3 regions of the Cohnella suwonensis genome follow, and region 2 is predicted to be linked to each of the others. Evidence: predicted binding sites of a transcription regulator. Region 2 holds the regulator's gene; each other region holds the start of a gene.
What was found. The regulator NrdR, encoded in region 2, represses ribonucleotide reductase genes. The targets are predictions, from matches to a motif close to AACACNATATATNGTGTT.

Region 1 (7,558 bases), on a different contig from region 2:
GAAAACGCTTCGTGATCAAAGTCGGACTTTTGAATTTCCTTAAACCGCGCAAGTGATGCATTCTTCGACGGACAGACGATTCGTCCGCGTATAGTAGAGGGATTTGAGCCCTTTTTTCGCGGCGTACACGTAGAAGCGGGACAGTTGTCTCGTCGACACGTCGCTGTTCACGTGCAGAATCGTCGAGATGCCTTGGTCGATATGCGGCGTGATCTCCGCGATCATGTCGATGACTTTTAACTGATCCATCTGATAAGCCGACTTGTAGAAGAAGAAATTGTCTTGGCTTAAGTAAGGCATCGGATAATACGTCGTCGAATTCGCGTAAGTACGCGTCTCGATAGGCTCGACGATCGGCATGACGCTCGACGTCGCGTTCTGGATATAAGAGATGCTTTGCGTCGGCGCGATCGCCAGACGATAAGCATGGTATAGGCCGTGTTTCATGACTTCGGCCTTCAGCAGGCTCCAGTCTTGCGGCGAAGGCACTTCGATGCCGGCGAACAATTCGCGGGCGCGCGCCGTCGTCGGACGGTAGTCGATCTCCTCGTAACGGTCGAAGTAGGTGCCTTTGGCATACTCGGATAACTCGAAGCCTTGGAAAGTCGTGCCGGTATCGCGGGCGATATGCATGCTCTTCTCCAAGGAATAATAGTTCATCATCATGAAGAACGTGCGCGCGAAGTCGCGGGCTTCCGCGCTTTCGTAAGCGATCTTGTTCTTCGCGAGGTAGCCGTGCAGGTTCATCGCGCCGAGACCGACGGAGTGCAGCTCCGCGTTCGCTTTGGCTACGCCCGGCGCGTTCATGACCGTCGTCATGTCGCTGACGGCCGTCAAGGCGACGATGCCCTCGTGCACGGATTCGCGTACTTTGCGTTTCTCCATGACGTTGACGATGTTCAAGGAAGCCAGATTGCAGCTGATGTCGCGGCGAATCGTGTCTTCTTCGTTGTAGTCGCCGATCGTGGACGTCTCTTGAAGTTGGAAAATTTCCGTGCAAAGGTTGGACATCTTGATCTGTCCGATATCTTTAAGCGCATGCGCTTCGTTGGCGTTCGATTTGTTCATGATGTACGGGTAGCCGGACTCGAGCTGCGTCGTGGCGATCTTGGTCAGCATTTCGCGCGCCGTCAGAACGACTTTCTTCTTCACGCGGTCGTCGGCGATCAGCGTGTCGTACATCTCGTCGAGGTCCATGTCGTCGAGGAATTTGCCGTAAGCCTTGTATACCGTGTAAGGGGCGAAGACGTGAAGCGGCTTGTTCTCTTCGGCGAGCTTGTAAAATTTGTTCGGAACGATCAGACCGATGGACAGCGTCTTCAGGCGCGTTTTCTCGTCGGCGTTGATCTTCTTGCTGTCGAGGAACTCCATGACGTCCCAGCCGAAAATGTTATAGTAGCCCGCGCCGGAGCCTTTACGTTGACCCATTTGGTCGGCGTAGGAGAACGCGTCCTCCATGAGCTTCAGAACCGGCATGATGCCTTTCGCGGCGCCTTCGACGCCTTTGATCGGCTCGCCGCGTCCGCGCAGCTTGGACAGGTTGACGGCGACGCCGCCGCCGATCTTGGACAACTGCATGCAGGTGCCGATGCCGTAGTTAATGGAGTTAAGGGAATCGTCGACTTCCAGCAGGAAGCAGCTTACCATCTCGCCGCGGCGACTCTTGCCGGCATTAAGGAAAGTCGGCGTCGCCGGTTGGACGCGTTGCTCCATCATCGCGGAGGAGAGGGAACGGGCGACTTCGTAGTCGCCGCGCGCCAAGTGCAACGCCACGATCGCGACGCGGTCCGGGTAATGCTCGAGGAACAGCGTCTTGTCGTCGGTCTTGACCGCGTAGTCCGTATAGAACTTCGAAGCGGCCATGTACGATTGGAATTGGAAGCCGTATCCATGCGTAAGGGTGTAGATCTCTTCGATCTGCGCTTCGGAATAATGCTCGTAGACGTTCTCGTAGTAATTCTCGTTCACCATGTAGCGGACTTTCTCCGCCGTTCCGGCGAATTTGACGCTTTTGCGTTCGACGTCCGCCATGAACGCTTCGACCGCCTCGCGGTCTTTATCCAATTGGAAGAATCCTTGCGGATCTCTTTGCATGAGCAGGTTGTTTAATTCAATATGACGCAACTGCGAGCACCTCCTGAGAAAATCTTTCTACATCTTTGGACGTTCCGGACAATTCGAATTTACCGAGAACGGGCACTCCGTACAGCGCGGATATCGCGTCGGCGCTGCGCGCGAAGCCTTCTCCCCAGTTGCGGTTGCCGCTGGCCATGACGCCGACCATCCGATTATGGTTCTTTTTCAAGAACGACATCACCTTATCGGGAGCTTGACCGAATCCGGTCGTATACGTGACGAGCACGAACGGTTCGTCGATCGTCATCGTTTCCTCGATCTGAATCGACGGAACTTTCAATTTATCGACAAAGCGGCGTACGTTACCCGTTCTGGAATCGAAAGCGATAAGCACGATCTTCATTCCCTTCCGGAAGGTTAGTCAGGTGAAGCGGGCGGAGCGCACGGGGAAAAATTTATGTGGAAGTCGCTAGATGGCAAGTGGTAAAACTTCACTATATGTAGTCCGTGCATCTAAATTTACATCAAGATATTGTGAAAGTCAATCGTTTCGGGCCCGGTTTCAAGTAGGCTAAACGTCCTACTTCTTGCCTCCGTGCAACACTGAAAACGGATGAAAGCTTGTCCTGTCGGGCTTCATGGGAAAGTCTAGAAAGTCAATATGTTTTGACAAAATTCGCGTCTTTTTTTCGGCGGGCAAATGATAACGTACACAATATCTAGTGGTAGAGGCCGGGGGTAGCGGATACATGGAGGGGGAGAAGGCCGTCGGTAAGGCGATCTTGCCGGCTGACGGCGCCGATACCTGACATGAAGCGCTTTCTTTTCAGTTTGCCGACAGCTCGGCTTCGTATAATGAGGTGAAAGGCATTGCGGGGACGGCGTAATTTCTCCGTTTACACCGAACCGGCCCGTATGATAGGTTTGGCACAGGTTCGTTCGGAAGGTCGGTGCGGGATGAAGAACGTATTGAATCGATTACATAGCCGGCGCATTCGGATCGCGTTGCTGATCTCGATGTTGCTGGCGGTGCTCGCGGCGGCGCTGCTCCCGTTCGTCGGGCTTGCGCCGAGCAGAAGCGGTCCCCGGGCGCAGGACGGCGTGCTGGATTTGCGGGCATGGAGCTTGGAGAAGGACGGCCCCGTCGGGCTGAACGGCCGATGGCTGTTCCGCTGGGGAGAGCTGACGGACGGGGGGCCGGGCGGAACGGATTCGGCCAAGCCGGTCGCGTTCGCGGAAGTGCCCGGCGAATGGGAACGTTACGGAGCGACCGGTCGCGGCTACGCAACTTACCGGTTGACCGTCGTTACCGGAGAGACGCCGGGTAAGCTTGGCCTGAAGATCCCCGCGATCGCTCCTGCCTACCGCATGCTCGTCGACGGGCGCGAGATCGCGTCGTCGGGCGTCGTCTCCTCGGATCGGGCAACGACGCGGGAAGCTTATTCGCCGAAGACGGTCTTCTTCGAACCTCGGGGCGAGCGCTTCTATGTCGATTTGCAGGTTGCCAACGAGCTGTATCCGCACGGAGGCATCTGGTATAGTCTGACGTTGGGCACGGAGAAGAGCATGCTGGAGCTCAAGCAACGGAATACGGTCGTCGACATGGCGGTATTCGGCGGTTGCGCGTTGCTCGGAGCCTATCAGATCGCGGTGTTCCTGCTCCGCAGGGCGGAGCGTTCGACGCTGTATTTCGGCGTCTGCTGCTTGCTGGGGGCGATCCGTTTATGGGTCGTGGGCGGGATGTACGTCGTGGATTTCTTCCCGCGGACGGACATCCGGCTCATCGTCCATCTGGAGTATTTAACTTATTACGGCGGCGTGGCGATGGCCGCTCTGTTCGTCCGGGAACTATTCCCTAAGGACTTCAACGGGGCGGCGATCCGGGCGATCGGCTGGACCGGCCTCGGCTTTATCGCGACGGTGCTCGTCCTTCCCGTCGAAACGTTCACCGGATTCATCGATTATTTCAAGCTGTTCTCACTATTAAGCTTGGCCTATATCATTTACGGGTTCTCGCTTGCGCTTTGGCGCGGAAGAAGCGGCGCTCTGCTTCAATTGACCGGATGGCTCGCTTTCGTGGCGGCCGCCTTTCACGATATCATGTACAGCGACGGCCGGATGATCTGGATCGACCTTCAGCTCGTGCCTTACGGGTTTCTGCTGCTCGCGTTCATCGAAGCGTTGGAGCTTGCCAGACGCTTCACTCATGCCTATCGCATCATCGGCACGATGTCGGAGGAGCTGCTCGCCCAGAACCGGATGAAGGACGAGTTTCTCGCGAACACCTCGCACGAGCTGAAGACGCCGCTGCACGGCATCATGAATCTATCCCAGGCGCTCCGGGAAGAGAAGTCGGGCCCGCTGAGCCGCGACCAGCGGGAGCAGCTCGACGTCGTCGTCTCGGTCGCCCGCCGGATGTCCAATCTCATTAACGATATTCTCGATCTGTCCCGGCTGAAGAACCGCGGCATCGAGCTGCAATTGAAGCCGATCGACGTTCGCGCGGCCGTGGAGTCGCAACGGGAAATCTTCCGCCACTATATCGGGGACAAGCCGATCGCGCTGCGGATGTCGTGGCCGGACGATCTCCCCGACGCGCTGGCGGACGAAGGCCGGCTGCTGCAGATCGTCTACAACCTGATCGGCAACGCCGTCAAATTCACGTCCGGCGGCGAAGTCGTCATCGAAGGGCGAGCCGTAGGAAGCATGCTGCATATTACCGTGTCGGATACGGGCATCGGCATACCTGCGGATAAACAGGAAGCGATCTTCCATTCCTTCGAGCAAGTCGGAACGTCCGTCGCCCGGGAATACGGAGGCGCGGGCCTCGGACTCGGCATTACTCGCCGCCTTGTCGAACTGCACGGGGGGACGCTGTCGGTCGTCTCGGAAGTCGGCCGGGGCTCCGCCTTCACGTTCACGATTCCCGTCGGCACCGGCGGATCGGCCGAAGCCCGGCGGTCGACGGGCCCGGACGAAGGACGGTTCGCGGCGGAGCGCCTGCCGTCGTTGTCCGCCTGGAGGGAAAGCGCGGCTTCGGCCGAGAGCGTTAGCTCGGTTCGAAGGGAACAAGCGATTCTGGCGGTCGACGACGATCCGGTCAATCTTCGCGTGCTTCGCGCCGTGTTCGCGGACGGCGCGCACGAGGTCATGACGGCGTCGAGCGGGGAGGAAGCGCTCAAGCTGATCGACCGCGAAGGCGGCAAAATCGGCCTCGTCATTCTGGATGTGATGATGCCCGGAATGACCGGATACGAGACTTGCTTGCGCATTCGAGAGAAACACGCGCTCTCCGAATTGCCCGTTCTGCTGACGACCGTAAGAAACGAGCAGAACGACGTCATGTACGGCTTCGAGGTCGGAGCCAACGATTACTTGACGAAGCCGTTCCAGCCATACGAGCTGAGGGCGCGGGCGCACACGCTGCTGGAGATGAAGAGATCGGCGGAAGAAGCGGTACATTCGGAGATCGCGTTCCTGCAAGCGCAGATCAAGCCGCATTTTCTTTATAATGCTTTAAACACGATTTTGTCCTTATCGCTCGACGAACCGCAAACCGCGCACGACCTGCTGCTGTATTTAAGCCGCTATTTGCGAGGAAGCTTCGACTTCAAGAACAAGGAAAGGCTCGTGCCGCTGCGCAAGGAGCTCGAATTGGCGGAGGCGTACGCGAAGATCGAGAGCGCCCGGTTCGGCGATCGGCTTCGGATGCATTACGACATCGACGAGGGCGCGGCGTTCCACCTTCCGCCGCTGACGCTGCAGCCGCTCGTGGAGAACGCCGTCAGGCACGGCGTCATGAAGAAGGAAGACGGCGGCACGGTCACGGTGTCCATCCGCGTTCATGCAGAGAAGATAGTCGTATCCGTCTCGGACGACGGGGTGGGGATGCCGGAATCGGCGCAGGCGATCTTGGCGAAGGAGCGGGACGACGGCGGCGGAGTCGGCTTAAAGAATATACATCAACGCTTGCTTCGCGCGTTCGGGAACGGTCTCGAATTCGAGAGCGGCCGCGGCATCGGCACGACGGTCTCGTTCCGCGTGCCGCTTCATGCGAGCGAAGAGAGAGGGGGAGAGTCGACGCATGATTAGAGCGATCGCGGTGGACGACGAGCTGCCGGCGTTAAACCGGGTCGGCAAAATGCTGGAATCGCTCGAAGGCATACGGTTGGATGGGTTGTTCGACAAAGCGCAAGCATTCTTGGAGCATGCGCTAACGGCGGCGGAACCGATCGATCTCGTGCTGCTCGATCTGGAAATGCCGGTTCTTCACGGCTTGGAGCTGGCTCGACGCCTTCGCGAGTTCCGTCCGGAAACCCATATCGCGTTCCTGACGGCCCATGAAGAATACGCGAGGGAAGCTTTCGAGGTGGAGGCGCTGGATTACTTGCTGAAGCCGGTCATGAAAGATGACTTGGAACGAATGGTCGGACGCTATGAGAAGAGGACCGGCAAAGCGCGTCCGAACGAAGAACCGCCGCGGGGCGGGGTGTCCATCCATAGCTTCGGGCCGTTCTCCGTGACGACGGAGCAAGGCGAACAAGTCCGGTTCCGCAATTCGAAAAGCAGGGAGCTGCTCGCGTACTTACATCGCCATGGAGGAAGGGCGGTCGGCAAAGTCCAGATCATGAACGAGTTATGGCATGGCCGCGACGCGGATTCGACGCAGGCGAACTTGCATACGACCGTCTATCAACTGAGAAAAGACTTGGAGAGCTTCGGCTTGAGTGACGTTGTGGAGCAATCGAAGACGGCGGGCGGCAGCTACGCGGCCAAATGGTCCGCGATCGCTTACGACGACGTCGAGGAATACGGCAAATATTATCGCCTGTATAAGAAGACTTCTTCGATCACGCACGCGATCGTCGCTATCCGCTTGTACGAAGAGGGTTACTTGAACGGAAGCGGCTACGATTGGGCCGCGCCCCGCCAAGCGGAGCTCGAGATCGGCTACGTCGAGTTGCTCGAGGCGACGGTGGATACGTATGCGAAGCAGCAGCGTTACGAGCTTGCTTTGAATCCGATGCAGAAGTGGGTTCAGCTCGTTCCGTTCGGCGCGAGGCTTCATTCGAAGATGATCGCCTTGCTGGTTCTGCTCGGCAGGGAGGACGACGCCCGAAGCTACCGGGAGCTCGCATTGGACCTCGTCGACCCGGATGAAGAAGGGGCGGTTCCCGATTTCGAAAGCTTGTCCGCAAATCCGGCTTCATTATTCCAGGGAGGGTAACGTAAGTGAAATCTTTTCTTATTATCGGTCAAGTAATGTACGCGCTGTGCTTGGCTCCGTGGCTGCTCGTGTGGGGATTATCGTTCATGGGCTTCGATCAAGGCTTCAGTTTGTTTAACATCGCGCTTGTCGCGGGGATCGGATTGTATCCGGTCGCGCTCATCGCGTGCTCGATCCTAGCTTGGAAGCTGCGCAAACGGAAGAAGAAGATTGCCGTCTTGCTGAATCTCGTCCCGCTCGTCTGGATACTCGGCG
Region 2 (7,558 bases):
AGTTCTTTAGTCGCGAAGGGCGATCCAAACTTTGCTTCATTTTACATACCTCATCTTTCTTTGGAATTTCCTTTCCCTATTCAGACCTCTCCCGACAAACTCGACATGCCAGCCGTAATATACCGCTCCGACTAAATTAACAAAACGGTGCACTTCGTTGTCATATCGTCGGCTCTTAGTCAGGTATGATGTTTGAGATCATGCTGCAGATCATCACCATAATGGTCAAATTTGTCGTCACGCGTCTCGAAGTTCGACTGTACAATCACACTTTCTCCCCAAAACCAATTAAATATATATCTATAGGTATTTAATTACAAAATCTCCCGATCGTCAAGCAAATTATTCCACAGCTTGAAATGACCGACCTATGACAGCAACCTGACCAATCCTTGAATATAGGATTGCGGATCGGGTCCTTCGAACAAGACCCAATTCACGGAAAATCCATCATTATAAGCAAGAACTAGCTTGGCGATCTGATGGCTGTCTTTATCTTGAGATACCCACCCTTGTTCTTTTAACGCATCGATAAAGTTTGCAATCCCGGCAACCCATTCCTGGTACTTATTTTTCAGAACGCTGTGCAGTTCCGGTTTATGTTTCGTTTGCATATAAAAATCGACTAATACAAGGATCCAGTTTTTGAAGTTTTCATTTCCTTTCAGCATTTCTTGCAGCCTCATGACACTTATCGTGACAACTTCTTCAAGCGTCGTGTTTTCGGGTCGGTATTGTTTCGGCGTTTCCGTCCAGCCGCTGCTTAATTCCTGACGATAGTCCAGGATATGGAGGAATAACTGTTCCTTGCTCTCGAAGTGACCGTAAAAAGCCCCATTGGTATGCCCGGTAATCGCCACGATATCTCCAATCGTCGTAGCCGCGAATCCTTTCTCCAAAAAACACTTATCCGCCGCTTCAATGAGCTTTCGATAAGTAGCTTCTCTTTTTAGCTGGAACTTATTTTTTTTCAAAACGATCGCCTCCTTATTAACAGTTCAATTATACAAAAAACCACGTCCAATGGACGTGGTTGAATTATTTATTATGGTGGAGCCAAGTGGGATAACGATATTCTGATAAAACTTGCTGACGAAGTCCTTTCGACGAAGCAGATCGCAGCGGTGAATTGGTGGACCCTAGCGGGATCGAACCCCTGACCTCATCGCTGCCAGCGAAGCGCTCTCCCGTCAAAGTTGGTTTCACATTAATTAAAAGTCCCGCCGAATGGATTTCTCCACTCAGTCGGGACTTTAATGGCTACTCAATTCTATTTAATCTATCATTCCAAGCTTTTGCAGTGTCCGTATGAATACGACCGCAGCTTGTGCGCGTGTTGTTTCATCCTTTGGACTGAACGTATTCGCCGATGTGCCTGTCATGATGCCAAGCTTAACTATCGTTCGAACGTCCTCCAAATATGCCGCGTTCGCGCTTCCGATATCTTTGTAACCTTCCAAGCTGACAAATTCCTTTGTCATCGGCAGCTTCTCCATATAAATAACTGCCGCCAGCATGCTTGCCATTTCCTCTCGGGTCAGCGACTGATCCGGCTTGAAGCTCTTGCCGCTTGCAAAGCCCAATAGTCCAAGCTCCTTCGCATTGGCTACAGCATCGAAGTACCATGCACCGTTCTTCACGTCGTCATATGGTGCGGTGCTCCCGAATGATGTGCTGCGACCCAGCGCCCTGACTAGCATAGCCGTGAATTCCGCTCTCGTCACGGATTGGTTCGGCGCATACTTCCCGGCGCCGACGCCTTCGACCAGCCCTTTCGCGGCCGCCATCTCGACAAACGATTTGCTCCAATGGTTAAGAGTATCGGCGAAGCTCACCGCATTTTCAGCTACGACATACGCACTGTTGGAATACGAGCTAATCATCACATACCATATGCTGTCAATCAGCACCTTCTTCGCCGCGACAAACTCGAATTTCTTCGTTGTTTCGTTATAACGGAACGCGCCCCATTGCGCAGGGATGTCTTTCATGTCCTTCGGCATCGGAATGACTCTCGTCAGAGCCTTGCTGAACTTGTCCGCCGTTCCGATCGATTGTCCTGTCTTGGTGTTCACGATGTCGATGTGGAAATCGACAATCGCCCCCATCGCTTTGCCATTCGGCAATCCGTTTGCAAACGCGGCTTGAAGATCCTTGTCACCGGACTTGTCGGAAAGCATGATCTTGAAGCTGATATCCTCAGCTTTAAGGTTATGCTTGGCAAGCAAGTCTTGCAGTCCCGGAATCAGCGATGCCAGATTGACCGGAACTTGATAGCTGCCGTAAGGGGCTTTAATCTCAATGAAGAAGTTTGCGTTTTTGCCTTCAAAGCTAGTTAAAATGCTTGCGGGTATGCTGACGTAGGCTGCACCATCCTTTGTTGTTACTTCAAGCGTGACCGATGGCTTTGTCGTGTCGATTTTGTCAGGATCAAGCTTGATGCCGTTCTGATCGATGACCGGCAAGGTAACTGCAGGCGATGAACCGCTCGGCGACAAAATCGTGTAGCTCTCGCTCATCACCGGGCTGTCGATCATGCCCGCTTTGACCGCAATCGCCTTGACCGTCATAGCGCTCGTAACAGGGATCGGCGATGTGTATGGCGTTGAAGCGCTAGTTGGCGTACTTCCGTCTGTCGTGTAATAGATCGCCGCTCCTCCAGTAGCCGTCGATAATGCTACCGTTGTGCCGGAGGCTACCGCCCCGCCGACTGGCGTCGCTGTTGGTGTACTTGCTGATACCGCGCTTACAATGACTGTCCTTGTCACTTCAACCGCCGCATTCCCTGCCAGATCCAACGCGTTGTACCGCACTATGTATGTCCCTGCTGCGTTCGTGTCAACCGTTCCGGTGATAACGACAGGCCCCGCAGTTCCGATGTTGTCCGTCGCGGCAGCGCCTTGTTCCGTATAGGTATCGCCTACCGTTAAGTTGACGGTTGAAGAGCCGTTCAACGTAATGACCGGAAGCGTCTGATCTACCGAAAATGAAAGCGGAGCCGCTAGATAGGCCGGATTCGCAGGGGAGGTATCTTTGGCCGATACGTTTAACGTGTACGTTCCATCCGGCAACGCGGTTAGCGGGATCGAGCGTGCAATCGACTGATCCGTTCCGTCGGCATATGCATGATAAGTGACGCTGCTTACGGTTGTTCCCAGGCTATTGTTGATCTCGTACTTAATCTCAACCTTTTCACCGACACTGCCATCCATTACCGTCCCGGTCACCGCCAACTGATTTGAAGCGAGGTTGTATGTCGTCCGCGCCAACGGATCTATTTTCATGCTTGGCTTAAACGCAAGCAAATAAGGGTACGATTCGTCTTCCCGTATCCCCCATGCGTTCGCAAAATCCCAGCCGATGCCTGAGCTGTAGAACGTCGCCATCTTCTTCATATCTTCCGTCGATTTACCCGTCCCGCCTGAGCTGGTAGACATTTGTGAAGTTTCCGTGTCCCAATACGACATATCTATAGCTCCACCCCAAACAACCCCGACTAAGCCGCCTACATATAACGCACCCGGGGGTATCAAAATATTTCCGGCCGCAAAGGAATGGGTAATAGACGATCCTGGGGCCTGTTGTTGACCAACCAACCCTCCCACATTAGTACTATTGACGTTGGTGGTTCGAACGGCCGTTACATTGCCGGTAGCAAAGGCATTCTCGATTACACCATAGTTGTCGCCTGCTAGACCGCCAATAAGGCCAACTCCTGAAACGGATACGTTTGCCCATGCGTTCGAAATGGTTCCATACGAGTTCCCGCCTGTCAGGCCGCCAACATGTAATCCACCGGACAGCACGTACCCACTAAGTAAAACATCATACCTTTCAGCGGGTTCACCTTTTACTTGGCCGGTTGCAAAGGAGTTCGCGATATGGGAGCCTATTTCCATCTTCCCGACTAACCCGCCGACATTACTTGTACCTATAACATCGACGTCAAGCAATTGGATGTTCTTAAGAACGCCGGTTCCGCGAATAATTCCAAAGAGCCCTACATACGGCGTGTTTGGGCGATCAATCCTCAAGTTACGGATTATGTATCCTCCCCCGTCCAACGTTCCAGTAAAGGTATCGCCCGAGGTACCGATCGGCATCCAGCCCGCAGTGTCTCCAACGGGATAGCCCGATAAATCTATGTCCGCCCCCAGCTTATAATGAGCCGACTTATTGTTGCGAATGTCCGATAACTCCTGCGCCGTCGTAATCATAATAGGATCGGCATCCGAGTCTCCCGGCGCGGCGTGCGCCACCTGAATGCCTGTTGTAAACGGCAATGTCTGTAGGATAAGTGTAAGCATAAGGATGAGGACGGCAATCTTTTTCATCATTTCCTCCTATTGTTTCTCAAAAATTAAATACATTTAATATAGTATATAATACAATTTGACATAACCTTCGGTCAATCATTAGGATTTCAAGACTACCAACTCAAACAACTTGACCATGCCCTGAATAACAACTTCTATAAAACAAAAAAAACGGAATTTCTGCCGTTGTGTGGTAGATGTTGGTAGAGAATTGCGGAATCGAACATTTTCTTTTCGTTGCGGGGACTGGCTTTCACTTCGTTCCGTCCGTGCGGAACGCCCCAATTTGATTCGATCAGCTTATGTCCTGCCAAACAAAAAACACGCCTTAGGGGCGTGCTTAAATTATTGTTTGGTGGACCTTAGCGGGATCGAACCGCTGACCTCTTCGCTGCCAGCGAAGCGCTCTCCCAGCTGAGCTAAAGGCCCGGGATATAAAACTTGAATTCTTGGGGGTAGTGTAATACCCAATGGTGGGCTCCCAGCTGAGCTAAGGGCCCATAATCGTGACGACAAGAATGATTTTACCACAGAAAAAACGGGCATGTCAACACATTTTCCGCCGATTGCCACCGGTTTTTCTCATGCTAAAATAACGCCGCGCCATCGTCTTATTTGTTTGTTTTCCGCATACCGATCGACAATAACGTTACGCCATCGTCTTATTTCCTGTGCCGACTCCCAAAAGCAAGTTCAAACCGCAAAATAGCGCTACCTCATCGCTCTAATGAGAGGAACGAGCCGGAGAGGCGAGCGAATAAGGTTTTCCCGTCACCTTAACCGCGTCGATCTCTCCCCGGCCTACATCCCATGCTTGTTCATGAGCGAATTCAGCTCCTTCAAGAACATGTTGATGTCCTTGAACTGGCGATAGACGGATGCGAACCGCACGTACGCGACTTCGTCGACGCCGTATAGATGTTGCATCATCGCTTCGCCGATCATCCGACTCTCGACCTCGGTGCTCGCCGTATTGCGAAGCTCCCGTTCAACGTCGTTGACGATGATTTCGAGCTGATCAACGGACACCGGACGTTTCTCGCAGGCACGGAGAAGACCGCGGAGCACTTTGTCCCGGCTGAACTCTTCGCGGCTTCCGTCTTTCTTGATGACGACGAGCGGCGTCTCTTCGACCGTCTCGAATGTCGTAAACCTTCGGCTGCACTTCTCGCACTCGCGGCGGCGGCGGATCGACTTATTGTCGTTGGCCGGACGGGAATCGAGCACTTTCGTTCCGCTGAAGTCGCAATGAGGGCATTTCATGACGTATTTTTGCCTCCTTCGGTTTTTTTCAGCATTTCCAAGGCTTCCCTTACATGATTGGAGAGATAAAGCACATAATACTGTTACCAACCGCAAGGAGGTGAACAAACATGGCTTCCAACACGAAACTGGTCCCTCAAGCGGCCGCCGGCCTGTCCCAACTCAAATTCGAAGCAGCTCAAGAGCTGGGCATCGCCATTCCGCAGGATGGCTACCAAGGCAACATGACGACGAAAGACAACGGTTCGATCGGTGGTAACATCACCCGCCGCTTGGTGCAAATCGCCGAGCAACAATTGGCCGGCAGATAACGATTGCAACTGAAGGCACTCAATACCGGGGAGCTTTGAGGCGATTACGCTTCAAGGCTTCTCTTCCGTTGGCGGAACCTGCGCCGCGAGATCAGAGCGTTTCGTATATTTTCGCATATTTCTTATAATAATACATCACACGTTGCACGTAATGTCTAGTTTCGCCGTAAGGAATGTCGCGCACCGTCTGTTCTTGTCCATCCCAGACTCCTTTGTCCAGCCACTGCCGGACTTTGCCCGGACCCGCGTTGTAAGCGGCCAAGGAGACGGCCAAGCTGCCGTCGAATTGCCTCGTCAGTTCTTTCACGTACCAAGCGCCGAGCCTGATGCCCGCGTTCGCGTCGCTTCCCGCGTCTTTCACCGTCATATCCCCGAAATCGTCTTTCTCCAAAATCCATTCCGCCGTGTCCGGCATCAACTGCATGATCCCGACCGCTCCCTTGGGGGAAACCGCGTTCGCCTTGTAATTCGACTCGACCCGGATGATCGCCGCGATCAAGAGCGGGTCTAGATCGTAATACGATGCGTTCTGCTTGATTTCGTCCGTATATTTGATCGGGTATATCCACTTCCCTAACCAATCCGACTGCACGAACAACACGCATAAGACGATCAAGATCAACGGAAGAACGATTCTTTTCCGTTTCGTCTTTTTCATTTTCTTGCTCATCTCAACCCCATTTCCCGCCAGAAGCGATCCACTTGCTCTTCCGTCCGCTCCCGTCCGCCGCCGTTATCGATGACGATGTCGGCGCGCCTCTTTTTCTCTTCGATATTCATCTGCGCTTCGAGCCGACGCCTCGATTCCTCCGCGTCGAATCCGTCTCGTCCGATTAATCGCGTCAATTGCAGCATCCGCGGAGCATATACGACCATCACCTGTTCAAAATAAGACTCCAGCCCCGACTCGTAAAGCAGCGGTACATCGACGACGACGAGCTTGTCCGGCGCGGATCGCTCATATTTTTCCATTCGTTCCTTCATGACCTTGCGTATCGCCGGATGAAGGATTCCTTCGAGCGTCTTGCGCTTGCTCGCGTCAGCGAATACGATCGACCCGAGCTTCTTTCTGTCGAGAGTTCCGTCCTCCCGAAGCACGGACGGACCGAATCTTTCCGCGATCGCGGAAAGAGACGGCTGCCCGGGCTCGACGACTTCCCGGGCAATGACGTCCAGATCGATCAATAATGCTCCGCGTTCCTCCAGCATTCTCGCGACCGTGCTCTTGCCGGTGGCGATGCCGCCGGTTAATCCGATGTTCATCTCGAGTTTTCTTCCTTTTAGCGAAATATGGCGTGCGTACGCTTATACGAACAATTTGAATATGCCCATAGCGATAAGAATAATACCCGGCATCGCGGACAAGTGCTTCACCCAGCGCCAATCCGACGCCCAGTAGCCGACCCTTGTGCCCGACCATAGAAACAAGCCGCTCGACAGCGCGATGAGTAACGCCGTGATTTCCGCAGGAAATCCGAGCAACGCCGCGCCGATGCCGGCGCCGAACGCGTCAAGCGACAGCGCCAGACCCAGGAAAAACGCCTCTCCCGAGCTGATCGTTCCCGAACGGTCCACGTCCGCGGCGGACGGCGTTCGAAGAATTTGCACGATGAAGCCGAACAGCTTCAGCTCCAATTTCAGTACCGGAGCCGGTTCCGCGGCCAAGTC
Region 3 (7,558 bases), on a different contig from region 2:
GGCTTCGGTCGCGATCATGACTTGGGCGCGCCTGCGGAACAAGTCCATCATCCAGTCTTTTTTGCCGCGGTTCATGCCGCCCCGGTAAGGAACGGCCGTCAAGCCGTGTTCTTTGAAAAATTTCAGCAAATACTCCTGCGTCGCCCGATACTCCGTGAATACGATCACCTTGTCGTTCATGGCGCGGACGAGCTCGATCGTTTTCTCCGCTTTCGTGTTCGACTTGATGCTCTTGATCAGCTCGACCAGTTCCCAGATGCGAGCGCGAAGCGGGGATTCCTCGGACGTCTTCTTGAACAGGTTGATGAGCGTCAGGAACACCGCGTCGCGACTGGAGCATACTTCGCGCTGCAGCGTAACGAGGGAGAGCATGCTCGCCAGGTCGACGCCGTTGTCCGCCGTGGCGTGCTTGCGCACGTAATCGGTGACGCCTTCGTACAGAGCCATCTCTTCTGGCGACAGCCGAAGCGGCACGTTCGTGACGACGCGCTTCGTGAACTCGACGCCGCCGTCGCTGCGGCGGTTCCGGATCATCACTTGGCCGAGCGTTTCCTGCAGCTTGGCCTCGTTCTTCGGCACGCGGCGGTCGGCGACGAAATTGGCCGCGAAGTCTCCTTCGCCGCCGAGCTGTCCGGGTTTCAGCAGCGTGATCAGGTTGTACAGCTCGGACAAGTCGTTCTGGACGGGCGTCGCGGTCAGCAGCAGGCAATATTTTTTGCGGAGCTCGTTAATGAATTGGTAGTTGCCGGTCCGCTTGTTCTTGAGCTTGTGCGCCTCGTCGACGATGACGAGATCGAACTCCTCGTTCAGCAGCGCATCCCGGTGAGGCTCGCGCTTAGCCGTGTCCATGGAAGCGACGACGATGTCGTTGTCCCATGTATAAGCTTTCTTCTGCGCGACGGCCGGAATGTCGAACTTACCGTTCAACTCGCGAACCCACTGCAACACGAGGGATGCGGGAACGAGAATGAGCACTTTTCTGGCGAGACCGCGGATCAAGTATTCTTTCAGGATCAAGCCGGCTTCGATCGTCTTGCCGAGTCCGACCTCGTCGGCAAGGATGGCTCGTCCCCTCATCTCGTGAAGCACTCGGCGCGCCGTCTCCACTTGATGGGGAAGAGGCTCGAAGTGCGGTAGCAGGGACAAGCAACGCAGCGCATGAAAATCGGTCACGAGAGCCGATTCTTCCGATTCGAGCGACAGCTGATACATCGTCCAATCGTCCCACGGACCGTTGCGTTCGACCCGTCTCTCCAGTTCTTCGAAAGCCGAATGTTCGATATGCAGATCGACTAGGGCGTGAAGCTTGCGGGGAGGGACGTCGGATACCGGGCCTCCGAACGGCTTCATAGCCGGCTTCTCGGCAGGCGGGATCGCAGTCTCGTCTAGCGACGGCATTCCGGCATGCGGCAGAGCGGCAGGCGAAACCGAGCCGGACGGCGTGCCGGCGGGAGAAGAGTAAGGGTAGGGGGTTTGCAACGTTTGCTCCTCCTCGGCGACCTTCGTTTCGCGGCTTTTTTTGAACACTCACTGTTAGTATGAGCAAACGTGACGTATTCAAAACAGGATCGGCGTAGAAACCCGCGCGCGGGAACGATCTTCGTTAATCGTGCGCTTTCCCGGTTTTTCGCTATTTTGCGGGGACATGCTGAACGACCTATGGAAGCACCACATGTGGTGATGTATACTGGTTATCGCACACAATATATTGTACAATTTACATACACCAGAACGTGCTGCGAGACCGGACGAAATCTCATCTTATCAAGAATTTTGGGAGGGTGTAACGCATTGAACACGATGCAGTCGAAACGGTTGGAAGGCCTTAGCGAGAAAATTTTCCTGGATCGCTACGCTTGGAAGAACGCCGACACGAGCCTGACGAAAGTCGGCGACGTCGTGCTCGTCCTGACGAAGGACGATCCGAAATTCCCGGCCAAAGAAGTCGGAGAAGTCGTTAATCGCGAAGGAAACGCGGTTACCGTCAAGCTTCGCAATGGCGAGCTGGTTGAATCGAACGTCGAGAAATTGACGCTTACGATCGAGAAGACGCCGGAAGACCTGTGGGCGCGGCTCGCGAACGCGATGGCTTCCGTTGAAGATACCCCCGAGAAACAACAAGCATGGTCCGAGAAATTCCGCTGGCTGCTGGACGACTGGAAGCTCGTCCCTGGCGGACGGATCGCGGCGGGCGCGGGCGCCAGCGACGAGCTGACGCTGTTCAACTGCTACGTGATTCCGTCCCCGCACGATAGCCGCGGAGGGATCATGCAGACGCTGACCGAGATGACCGAGATCATGGCGCGCGGCGGAGGAGTAGGCATCAACCTGTCGTCCCTTCGTCCTTGCCGTTCGATCGTTAAAGGCGTAAACGGATCTTCCAGCGGCGCCGTATCGTGGGGCGGGTTGTTCAGCTACACGACCGGCTTGATCGAGCAGGGTGGGTCCAGGAGGGGCGCATTAATGCTCATGATCAACGACTGGCATCCGGACGTGCAGGATTTCATTACCGTCAAGCAGACGATGGGCCAAGTGACGAACGCGAACCTATCGGTATGCGTTAGCAACGCGTTCATGAAAGCCGTCAAAGAAGACGCGGATTGGGATCTCGTGTTCCCGGATACCAAAGACGTCGACTACGACGCGCTGTGGGACGGCGACTTGGACAAGTGGAAGAAGCTCGGAAAGAACGTCGTTCACTACCGTACGGTGCGAGCGCGCGACGTGTGGAACAGCATTATCGAAGGCGCGTGGAAATCGGCCGAGCCGGGCGTCGTCTTCATGGAATACTACAACCAGATGTCCAACAGCTGGTACTTCAACCCGATTATCTGTACTAATCCGTGCGGCGAGCAAGGGCTTCCGGCTTGGGGCGTCTGCAACTTGTCCGCTATCAACCTGTCCAAGTTCTACGACGCGGAGAAGCATGACGTCGCTTGGGACGAACTGTCCAAAGTCGTTCGCTACTCGACGCGTTTCTTGGATAACGTCATCGACAAGACGCCGTATCACTTCCCGGAGAACGAGAAGAACCAACAGAACGAGCGCCGCGTCGGCCTCGGCACGATGGGCCTTGCAGAGCTGATGATCCACCTGGAAGTCCGTTACGGTAGCCCGGATAGCTTAGAATTCCTCGACAAGCTGTACGGCTTCATGGCTCGCGAGGCTTACCTCGCTTCGACCGAGATCGCGGCCGAAAAAGGTTCGTTCCCGGCGTTCGAAGCGGAGCCGTTCCTGCAGTCCGGATTCATGAAGAACATGGTCGAGACGTATCCGGAAGTCGGCGAAGCGATCGCCAAGCGCGGCATGCGCAACGTCACGGTCATTACCCAGGCGCCTACGGGCTCCACGGGAACGATGGTCGGCACGTCGACGGGCATCGAGCCGTACTTCGCTTTCGAATTTTTCCGTCAAAGCCGCCTCGGCTTCGACAAGCAGCTCGTGCCGATCGCGCAAGAGTGGAAGGACGCTCATCCGGGCGAGGAGCTTCCGGAATGGTTTGTCACTTCGATGGACTTGTCCGCGAAGGATCATATCCGCGTCCAAGCGGCGATCCAGCGCTGGGTCGACAGCTCGATCTCCAAGACGGCGAACTGCCCGAACGACTTCACGATCGAAGAGACCGCCGAGCTGTACGAGATGGCGTTCGAGCTCGGTTGCAAAGGCGTCACGATCTATCGCGACGGCAGCCGTGACGTTCAGGTGCTGAGCACGGCGAAGGACGAGAAGAAGGCGGAAGCGAAAGCGGAAGCCTCCACGGAAGCTCCGGCAGCGGCGGCAGTCGCGCTCGCATCGCCGGCGGAAACGCTCAGCGCGTCGTTTAACGTATCAGTCTCGCCGGAGCAGAAGAAGTCATTCGACAAGCAATACAAGAGCCGACCGAAGATTCTTCGCGGCGCGACTTACAAATACAATACGCCGTTCGGCATGGCGTATATTACGGTCAACGACATCGACGGTACGCCCGGAGAGATTTTCTTGAACGTCGGCAAGGCCGGCTCCGACGTGTTCGCGATGGCGGAAGCGCTCGGCCGCGTCTGCTCGCTGTTCCTCCGGTACGGCGACCACGGTGACAAGGTGCAGTTGCTCGTCAAGCACTTAAAAGGCATCGGCGGCTCCGGCGCCGTCGGCTTCGGCCCGAACCGCGTCGAGTCGATCGCGGACGCCGTCGCCCAAGCGCTCGAGCAGCACGCCGGCTTCGGCGACCACGAGAACGAGCATGCCGCGACGGCCGAGATTCCGGTCGTCACGGAGAAAACGAAAGTCCCGTATACGTCCAAGGACTTGTGCCCGTCCTGCGGTTCGGCATCGCTGCTGAACGTGGAAGGCTGCAAAACTTGCGGCAACTGCGGCTATAGCAAGTGTTCTTAAATGAGGAAAGCCCCCGGCGACGGGGGCTTTTCTTTCCTACGGATGTGTGACGACGACTCCGAAGCCGGGTTGGGCGAACTATCCGTTCCTAACGGCCTTGAAGCAGGTGTTCGACGTTCCGTTCGGATGGGATACGGATGTCAACGCCGCTGCGCTCGGAGAAGCAAGGTGGGGGGCTGCCAAAGGCTTGGACAGCTGTGTCTATTACACGATAGGTGCTGGAATCGGCGTAGGTGTGTTCGCGGAAGGGAAACTGGTTCACGGCCTTGTGCATCCGGAAGGAGGTCATTTATTAACTAGGCGCCATCCGGAAGATCGGTTTGCAGGGACGTGTCCTTATCACGGGGATTGCCTGGAAGGCATGGCCGCCGGTCCGGCGATCGAGAAGCGAAGGAATGTGAAAGGCAGCGACATTCCGGTGGACCATCCGGCATGGGCAATGGAAGCGTTCTACATCGGACAAGCTGTAGCAGCATCTATTCTTATGCTGTCCCCGAAGAAAATCATTCTGGGCGGCGGCGTCATGCACCAGAAGCAGCTTTTCCCAATGATACGCGCAGAGGTTCAAAACAATTTGAACGGCTATGTCAGCGCTAAGGCCGTTTTAGACAGCATCGACGACTATATCGTTCCTCCCGGTTTAGGCGACAATGCCGGTTTATGCGGTGCCCTGGCGCTAGGATTGCAGGCTATGGAAGATAGAGTGAGTTGATCGGAAAGGACCGGGGTGCCCCGGTTCTTTTTCGTTTCAAAAAATGAAAGCGGTTGTCCCGGTATAACCTCCGGTACAACCGCTTCTTAAACTCTGAGGATCTCATGGTAAATTATCTTCGTCTAAACTTGGAGCTTTTTCTTTCGATTAATGTGGGTTCCATCATAATATTTACCAAACTGGTGGGCACCTCTTGATTAATACGGTTCAGGAGTATTTCAAAACTAGTCTTTACCATTTCCCCAATCGGTTGATGAATGCTTGAAATCTCCATGATTTTCGACAGATACGTATCGTCAAAACCAATGATGCTAACGTCTTCGGGAACCCGAATTTGTCTTTGCTGCGCGGCTCTCATGAACTCAAGGGCCATGATGTCGTTTTCCGCGAACAGACATGTAAATTCCAGCTTTTCCGACTCATCCAGATATTTTTCGATATATCTGCGAATCATAAAGGTGCTGTTGGAGGATTCGACCAGGAGAAAGTTATCTGTGTCAAATGTAAAGCCGTTTTCTTGCAAAACGTTTTCAAAACCATAAAATTTTTCGTCGTCTTGAATCGATCCAATGTATCCGAATGTCTTGTGCCCGGAATGAACGAAGCTTTCCCCGGCCAATTTGCCTGCTTGAAAATGATTGATTCCGACACTGTCGAGCATTTTTTTATTATTAGTTATGACAATGGTGGGGATATCCAGCTTTGAAATCCTTTCCAGGTTAAAATCGCTTGAAGGCACGATGATGATGCCATCCACCTGCCGGGAAACGAAGTTTTGGATGTTCTCCCATTCCGTCACCGGATTGTATTTGGAGTTGTGAAACAAAATGTTGTATCCGCTTTTCCTCGCTTCAAGCTCCAGCGAATCAATGATCTCCACGAAATAAGGATTGTCGATCTCCCTTGTGCAAATGCCAATAATGTGCGTGCTGCTTCTTTTCAATGTTTGAGCCGCTTTATTGGGAACATAGCCAACCTCTTCAATCACTTTCATAACGGCATTTACGATTTCTTCGCTGACGCCTTTATGGCCATTAAGGACCCGGGATACGGTCGGTTGGGACACTTTCGCCTTTTTGGCGATTTCCTTCATCGTCATTTTTGCCATCGGGATGAGCTCCTTTCAGAGTTACTATATCATAAAACCAAGCGTAATAATAAATTCTGAATAAAGTTTTTTTATTCAGGAATGTATAAATAATTTCAGAATACGTATTCCCAAGATTTGAATAATCCAACCCTATATAGCCAGTGTGATTAAGTGATAAAACCCGAAATCCAATGTTGACAGCCAATTAATCAAAGTGATATGCTGTCGTTGTAAGTGCTTCCAACTTGGTAATACGTATTCACAGTTATTCACGAAACATCTTGATTGCACCTGCTTTGTAAATTTTGGAATGTGGAGGGATTCCCGCTAATGAATACGAACCTGAAGATTGAAAATGCGGGGTTAAAGCACAAGAGATTTAAGAATTCTGATGTCAAGCATTACTGGATTATGCTTCTTCCGGTTTTTGTTTGGTTGGTTATGACTCAAATCACTCCGATGTTTGGGATTGTGATGGCGTTTGAGGATTTCAACCCGGGAAAAGGTTTTTTTCATTCGGACTTTGTCGGCCTTGAAAATTTTCGATACATGTTCGATTTAAATGACTCGCGAGTTGCTTTGAGGAACTCATTGTTGATTGCTCTTGGTAAAATCATCGGCAATTTGACCATTCCGTTATTATTCGCGTTGCTGCTGAATGAGCTAAAGCAAAAGTTCTTGGTCAAGCCTATTCAAACGATCGTATACCTGCCCTATTTCTTGTCCTGGGTTATTTTATCCGGCATTATTCTGCAAATCTTTTCGTTAACGGGTCCGGTTAACGGCCTGTTGAAATTCATGGGCCATGAGCCAGTCCTATTGTTTCAAAATGCGGGTTTTTTCAGAGGTTTCATAATCGGATCGGATGTATGGAAGAACTTCGGCTTCAACTCGATCATCTATTTGGCTGCCTTAACCGGCATTGACCATACGCTCTATGAGGCGGCAGTGGTGGACGGGGCGGGTCGCTGGAGGAAATTGTGGCATGTAACTTTGCCGGGCATACGCACCACAGTTGCACTTCTAGGCATATTGTCGCTTGGGAGCATCTTGGATGCAGGTTTCGACCAAGTATACAACTTGTACAACCCGCTCGTGTACAGCACCGGGGATATTATTGATACTTATGTTTATCGCGCAGGGTTGCAGGGGTTGGATTTCAGTTTTGGCACAGCGGTCGGTTTATTGAAATCGGTCGTCAGCTTTATACTCATTACGACAGGGTACTGGCTGGCGAAGAAGCTTATAGGCTACCGAGTCTTCTAAGTTTGGGGGGGAGCAAAAGTGATCGAGGATCGTTCATTGGGATCAAGAATATTTGACGTTATTAATTTGTTCATTCTTATTATCTTAACGTTGGCGTGTTTGTTGCCGCTCTGGTATAC

Region 1: a site for NrdR is predicted at 2,567-2,584, ahead of nrdI (class Ib ribonucleoside-diphosphate reductase assembly flavoprotein NrdI). Genes of this name have one in related genera too.
Region 3: a site for NrdR is predicted at 1,698-1,715, ahead of ACFPPD_RS01070 (adenosylcobalamin-dependent ribonucleoside-diphosphate reductase). Genes of this name have one in related genera too.

The regions. Positions count from the first base shown of each region.
Region 1 is NZ_JBHSMH010000025.1:85,888-93,445, forward strand. Features, by position in the region: gene nrdE (class 1b ribonucleoside-diphosphate reductase subunit alpha) at 40-2,124, opposite strand; gene nrdI (class Ib ribonucleoside-diphosphate reductase assembly flavoprotein NrdI) at 2,111-2,470, opposite strand; gene ACFPPD_RS10535 (hybrid sensor histidine kinase/response regulator) at 3,034-6,168, shown strand; gene ACFPPD_RS10540 (response regulator) at 6,161-7,303, shown strand; gene ACFPPD_RS10545 (hypothetical protein) at 7,309-7,558, shown strand, end outside.
Region 2 is NZ_JBHSMH010000111.1:280,886-288,443, forward strand. Features, by position in the region: gene ACFPPD_RS24520 (TetR/AcrR family transcriptional regulator) at 369-974, opposite strand; gene ACFPPD_RS24525 (S-layer homology domain-containing protein) at 1,275-4,334, opposite strand; tRNA gene ACFPPD_RS24530 (tRNA-Ala) at 4,670-4,745, opposite strand; gene nrdR (transcriptional regulator NrdR) at 5,118-5,579, opposite strand; gene ACFPPD_RS24540 (small, acid-soluble spore protein, alpha/beta type) at 5,690-5,890, shown strand; gene ACFPPD_RS24545 (lytic transglycosylase domain-containing protein) at 5,982-6,560, opposite strand; gene coaE (dephospho-CoA kinase) at 6,557-7,153, opposite strand; gene ytaF (sporulation membrane protein YtaF) at 7,196-7,558, opposite strand, start outside.
Region 3 is NZ_JBHSMH010000003.1:19,335-26,892, forward strand. Features, by position in the region: gene ACFPPD_RS01065 (DEAD/DEAH box helicase) at 1-1,350, opposite strand, end outside; gene ACFPPD_RS01070 (adenosylcobalamin-dependent ribonucleoside-diphosphate reductase) at 1,801-4,371, shown strand; partial or broken gene ACFPPD_RS01075 (ROK family protein) at 4,406-5,083, shown strand; gene ACFPPD_RS01080 (LacI family DNA-binding transcriptional regulator) at 5,196-6,191, opposite strand; gene ACFPPD_RS01085 (ABC transporter permease) at 6,585-7,439, shown strand.